Regions from separate parts of the Bacillus sp. JJ664 genome, predicted to be linked through region 2. Evidence: predicted binding sites of a transcription regulator. Region 2 holds the regulator's gene; each other region holds the start of a gene.
What was found. Region 2 encodes Rex, which represses fermentation and respiration genes when NADH is low (regulators of the CRP and FNR family bind a similar motif). Its sites were predicted from a motif close to TTGTGAAATATTTCACAA; they were not measured.

Region 1 (2,287 bases), on a different contig from region 2:
CACAACAAGCGATTCCATAGTCATCTCCAAACTCAGTTCGCATAATATCATCATTTTCGTATTGAATTGAGCTTGTTTTAATAGACATCTTTGCACAATATTGTTTAAATCCAATAGGTAGATTAGTTGACCAAAGTACTGTTAAATTCGGCTCTGGTGCTGGACCAAGATTGTCTAATGTATTTAAAAAACGAAATGAATTCTTAGTAACCAATGGGCGCCCATCAATGCCCACTCCGCCAATCGATTCCGTTACCCATGTAGGGTCTCCTGAAAACAATTCATTATAATCTGGCGTTCTTGCAAACTTTACTAAGCGTAATTTCATAACAAAATGGTCTACCAATTCTTGAGCTTCAATTTCAGTTAAACGGTTCTCTTCAAGATCTCTTTCTATATAAATATCTAAGAAAGAAGAAACTCTACCTAGACTCATCGCTGCACCGTTTTGTTCTTTAATTGCAGCTAAATAGCCGAAATATAGCCATTGAAACGCTTCAACTGCATTTGACGCTGGTTTCGAAATATCAAATCCGTGTTTTGCAGCCATTTGTTTTAATTCTTTCAAAGCACGAATTTGCTCATTTACTTCTTCACGCTCTCTTAATAATTCTTCAGACATGACACTACTCGTCATCTTCAAAGCATTCGTTTTATCAGCTATTAATCGATCAATTCCATATAATGCGACTCTACGATAGTCTCCTATAATTCTGCCTCTACCATACGCATCCGGTAAACCAGTAATAACCCCTGAACGACGTGCCGCTTTCATTTCATCCGTGTACACATCAAAAACACCTTGATTATGTGTTTTTCGATATTCAGTAAATATCTTACTTATTTCTTCATCAACTTTATAACCATATGATTCACAAGCAGCTTCTGCCATTCGAATTCCTCCGAATGGTTGTAACGATCGTTTAAATGGTTCATCCGTTTGAACTCCTACAATTTTTTCTAACTCTTTATTTAAGTATCCTGGCTCATGTGAAGTAATAGTTGATACAATTTTCGTATCCATATCTAAAACTCCACCTTTTTGGCGCTCTTCTTTTGATAATTGAAGTACCTGATTCCATAGCTCACTTGTTGCTTGCGTTGGACCAACTAAAAACGTCTCATCTCCAATATAAGGTTTAATGTTTAATTGAATAAAATCCCTTACATCAATCGATTTTTCCCAACGCCCACTTTCAAAAAGTCTCCAATGATTCATCCCAATACTCCTCCTCTTTCGAATTAACACAGAAAGATAATAATGTATATAACAGATTACACAATTAATTTATCATATGATGTTGATCTTCTATCACCAAGAATATGTATATATTGTGAAACATTGAACAAAGTGTCAGAGAGCACTTAATATATAACGATTTAATTGATTACAATTCATTTTACCAACAATTTTCTAGTGTAATTCATTCTCCAAAACTTTAAAGTTTCCATCTGAACTGTTATACTCAAATTATATAATCTGTATTATAAAAAAACATCTTCTTTTCGATAGACAAGACATTCACAAACAGAATATGTGATAATACTATGGTTAGTATAAATAAATGACAAAATCTTTTTGATTATTTATAAATAAGGCTCGCTAATATAAGCGAATATTTTGGAGCTGAATTCAGCCTTCTTCAGTAACAGTAACTTTAAATAAAGGGAGTATTTATGAATACACAAATCAATCTTTCTAATTCAATTAACGAAAAATTAAATACAATATATAAAAATCAACTTCAAAAAGTTTTACAAGATGAACAATTACTAATTGGTACAAAACAATATGTATCCCAAGACTCTACTATTTTAGAAGATGCAATTACTGCGTTATTACTTGGCAAAAACATTCTATTAAAAGGACCTACTGGAAGTGGAAAAACAGTTTTAGCAGAAACTCTTTCAAAATTACTTTATCAACCAATGCACAGTATAAATTGTTCAATTGATTTAGATTTAGAAGGAATCGTTGGGTACAATACAATTACTTCATCACCAAATGGATCTGAAGTTATCTTTATTGACGGACCACTAATGAAAGCAATGAAAAAAGGACATATGTTATATATAGATGAAATTAATATGGCGAAACCTGAAACACTGCCTCTACTACACGGTGCTTTAGATTACCGTAAAATGATTACAAATCCATTTACACAAGAAGTAGTAAAAGGCGATGAAAACTTCCGAGTGATTGCTGCAATAAATGAAGGATATGTAGGTACAAGTGAATTAAACGAAGCGTTAAAAAATCGTTTTGTCATTATTGATGTGCCATATA
Region 2 (2,287 bases):
ACAATAATGTACATGTTGTTATAAACCTTTGGGTTATGAAAATATCAACACAAAGGAGTTATCGTTTTGAAAACAAGAGATTTATGGATTTTATTAACGTATGTTTTGATTCAGTATTCTGGATTGTATGGTGTTCGTTTTCTATTAAATAGTAGTTTATATGAAGGTTTAGACAAAGAGACAGCCAAAATTGAAGCAGTAGGTTTATGGGGTTGCATTAGTTTTATTACAGGTCTTTTAATTATTTTAATTTTATTAAGAACTCCAATCTCAATTGGAATTAAAAATCTTTCATCTAGTTTTACGCTGACAATATTAAAATGGGCTTTAATTGGTTATGGTGTCACAATGATTACTCAGATTGTATGTAATCTCATTTTAATTTTAATTTTTGATTTAGATAAAGGGTCAGAAAATACGCAAAACATTATTCATATCGCTAAGCTAAACCCAGCCTTTATCGTCATTCCAAGTTTGATTGCACCGATATTGGAAGAAATCGTATTCCGTCGCATTATTTTCAAAAAGCTATTTGAACGTTTTCCATTTATTGTTTCAGCTGGAATAAGTTCAGTTATTTTTGCGTTCATGCACGGCGACTTGCCATTCTTTTTATCTTATTTTCTGATCGGATTTATATTTTGTTATCTATATAAACGAACAAATTCAATTTTAGTTCCAATTTTAACTCATATGTTTATGAACTCATTTGTCGTATTCCAACAACTGAAATTATTTCATTTCATCTATTAAATAAAACCCCCATTCGATTGGGGGTTTTTAATTTCCTTATTGTTGTAAGAAGTATGCTAGTGTTTGTAACTCAACAGCCAAATCAATATGATGTATTCGAATATGTTCTGGTACACTAATACGTGCAGGCGTAAAATTCAAAATACCTCTTATATTTTTACCTTTTAAACGGTCTGCAATCGACTGTGCAACTTGAGCAGGAACTGTAAGAATGACGATTTGAATATCATCGTTCATTATTTCTTCTAATTTATCAAGATTATAGACTGGTACTCCACCTATTTCTGTTCCAATCTTCATTGGGTCGATATCAAACGCCATTTCAATCTTTGTATTATTGTTTTTTATAAAATTATAATGTAAAAATGCGGTTCCTAAATTCCCCACACCGATTAACGCTACTTTCATTACTTCGTGTTGGTTAAGCGCTTTCGAAAAAAAAGTTAATAAATAATTTACATTATAGCCATACCCTTTTTTTCCTAAGGCACCAAAATACGAAAAATCTCTTCTAATTGTAGCGGAATCTACTTTTACTGCTTCACTTAACTCTGCTGAAGAAACTCTTTGTTTACCTGATAAAGACAAATTCTTTATAAAACGGTAATATAAAGGTAGACGTTTAGCAGTAGCTTGTGGAATTTTAATTTGTTCCGACTCCATTTTACAATCCCCCACTTACTGTTACTGTAATTCTTTTTACTATATTGTGTAAATAGCCTTCATTTTAGTAATAAAGTACTTGTTCTACTGTAAAATATACACTATATTTATGAATTTTGACAGTAAACAGTTTAATAGATAAAAAATTTTGCAATGAGGTGAATATCTTGATCCTATTACAAGTTAATAATGTCTCCAAATATTTCGGCAGTGACATTATACTTTCAAATATTAAATTAGAAGTTCAGACGAATGATCGAGTAGCAATTGTTGGTCGAAATGGTGCTGGTAAGTCTACTCTTTTAAAAATTATCGCCGGTGAAATATCATATGATGGCGGAGAATTAATTAAACCAAAAGATGTCACGATTGGATACTTAGCTCAAAACTCTGGCTTACAAAGTGATCGCTCAATTTGGGAAGAATACTACTCTGTATTCAACCATTTGGTAGAAATGCAAGATAACATGAGAAAGCTAGAACATAAAATGACCCAAGAAGATGTTTATTCAAATCAAACCGTTTACGACAAAATTGTGAATGAATATGATCATCTTCAATTTACATTTAAAGAAAGTGGCGGATATCAGTTTGAAGCAGATATTCGTTCAATTATAAGTGGTCTTGGCTTTTCAAATGAAGACTACACTACAAAGATATCATCATTAAGTGGTGGTCAGAAAACGAGACTGGCGTTAGGTAAGCTATTACTAACAAAACCTGATTTATTAATTCTGGACGAGCCTACAAACCATTTAGACATTGATACACTTAGCTGGCTTGAACGTTATTTACAATCTTACCCTGGCGCCGTATTAATCGTGTCACATGATCGCTATTTTCTTGATCAAGTTGTAAATATCGTTTATGA
Region 3 (2,287 bases), on a different contig from region 2:
TGTACTTAGTTACACGTCTAATTTTCTAAGATTGTATGTTTGTCCAGATAGTATAGATACCCCATAAAGATAGTTGACTATTATGTGAAACGCCTAGAAAAAGTGTATAAAAACACAAAAACCAGACTAGTTAGCTGGGCTAGTCTGGTTTTTTCGTAAATTTATTTTAAAATAACATTTAGTTAATCAAAACATCTTTTTCCATTTATATAATAACTATCTTCTCGAAATGTTGAAAATGCAATTTCAAATTCAGGGATGTTTAAAGACAGGATATGTTTTGCGATAGATGCTGAAAATAGATCTCTCGTTACTAGACCTCTTTCAAACCATTTTACTTCTATAAAAGGGAAAGTTTCTATGACTTTACCATCGAATATTGAAGTAGAATGAAGACATTCAAGAATAAAATTATCTGTTCCACAATCACATATTTCTGCTAATTCATCTACTAATGGTTTACTAATTTGGCAAATATCTTCTGCCTTAAATCCTCTAAATAATAGTTGTGGCATAGTCATTACTCCTTACTTGATATAATATGTGTTAATTATAACGAAAAAAAGTAATAAAAAGCTAATACTTAAAATGAAATTAGAGATCGTACATGTGGCGTCTCATACTTACCAATTCTCACTATTGAGTTTGGCACATTTTACAGTTAACAACATTTTGTATATTGGATGATTCAAAAATCAATCATTATAAAAAAGTAGGTTATTAAAAGAAAAAACATAATTGCTATTGATAATCATTTTCAATTGTGTTATTCTAATTTCATAAAGAAGTTTTAAGTATAAGCCATTGTTTTTAAATGTTCATAGATTGGATCCAAATTTTGGATTCAACCCTAGAGCCCCCCAAACCCTATAGAAGAGGAAAATGTGCTAGGACATCTATTTTCCTCTTCACCCTAAATGCCTGTACATAAAACGCAGATTTTCTGCGTTTTTTTTTGTGTTTGTAGAATTTTTTTAAAAGAGATATGGAAGAAGATATCATCTTTTAATTTGTCTAAATATTATACTAATTTATTGTTTTTGTAGTTTTAAACATTAGAATAAAAATTTAATGTGAATCTAATATTTGTCTAAAATGTGAACGTTGTGAAAAAGGTAACATAAGGGTTGAACACTTGATATATATAGGGTTAAGAGGGTTTTTGGTAAAAGTAAATATGTCTAAAATGTGAACACTTATTTTTTCAGTTCAAATTGCTAATTAATTGTTTGTTTTTTTATTTAAAGTATTTTACTATAACTGTGGATATTGTTTGTCAGTAGAGTGACAATTTATAAACATACTTAATTAGCATTCTATTTTAGAATCGTTTTTGAACTTTTACTTAATTTAGAGGAAGGAAGAATGAAATGAAAAAATTTCTAATGAGCATCATGGTTATGATGATTGCGGTCATTATGGGTGCTTGTGACAAAATAGCCGTTCTTGATCCAAAAGGACCTGTTGCAAAAACACAAGCAGATACAATTATTTTTTCGATGTTGATGATGTTAGGGGTATTATTAGTCGTTTATATTCTATTTATTGTCATTATTAATAAATATCGTGCTAGTAAACTACCAGAAGATTATGAGCCTCCTCATGAAGAAGGAAGTAAGTGGCTTGAAATTATTTGGACAGTTATTCCGGTTGTGATCGTAACGATCTTATCAGTCGTAACGGTAAAAACGACTACAGCTGTTGAAACTGTACCAAAAGGACATGAAAATGATAAAACGCTTGTCATTTATGCTAGTTCATCGAACTGGAAATGGCACTTCTCATATCCAGAGCAAGGAATTGAAACAGTTAACTATGTGAATATACCTACAAATAGACATGTAGAATTCCGTCTTTATTCTTTCGGACCAATCACTAGTTTCTGGGTTCCACAATTAGGTGGTCAAAAATATGCAATGAGTGATATGGTTACAAAATTGAATTTTGTTGCTTCAAGTGAAGGTTCATTTATAGGGAAAAATAGTAATTTTAATGGCGAGGGCTTTGCTGGTATGGAATTTGAAGTATTAGCAATGAACGATAATGAATTTAATAGCTGGGTTACTGATGTAAAAGAAACAGCACCTGCGCTAACAGAAAAAGAGTTTGATAAATTACTAGAAATTGAACATTTAGGTAGAAAATCATATACTTCTACTCATTTAGAATTTAGACCAGCTCCAGAAGGTGAAAATGCTGGCCATCATCATGGTTCATCAGGTAGTGAGAGTGGTACACATGACCACCACGAGATGGATATGGACATGGAGGGGGATAAATAATGGGT

Region 1: the regulator Rex is predicted to act here: its motif matches at 1,333-1,350, upstream of pflB (formate C-acetyltransferase).
Region 3: the regulator Rex is predicted to act here: its motif matches at 1,105-1,122, upstream of qoxA (cytochrome aa3 quinol oxidase subunit II).

Annotation. Positions count from the first base shown of each region.
Region 1 is NZ_JBALMS010000049.1:12,038-14,324, reverse strand. It holds gene pflB (formate C-acetyltransferase) at 1-1,219, opposite strand, end outside; gene V7056_RS08675 (ATP-binding protein) at 1,678-2,287, shown strand, end outside.
Region 2 is NZ_JBALMS010000104.1:4,300-6,586, reverse strand. It holds gene V7056_RS15795 (CPBP family intramembrane glutamic endopeptidase) at 67-753, shown strand; gene V7056_RS15790 (redox-sensing transcriptional repressor Rex) at 790-1,416, opposite strand; gene V7056_RS15785 (ABC-F family ATP-binding cassette domain-containing protein) at 1,584-2,287, shown strand, end outside.
Region 3 is NZ_JBALMS010000145.1:1,890-4,176, forward strand. It holds gene V7056_RS18300 (DUF1904 family protein) at 183-515, opposite strand; gene qoxA (cytochrome aa3 quinol oxidase subunit II) at 1,371-2,282, shown strand; gene qoxB (cytochrome aa3 quinol oxidase subunit I) at 2,282-2,287, shown strand, end outside.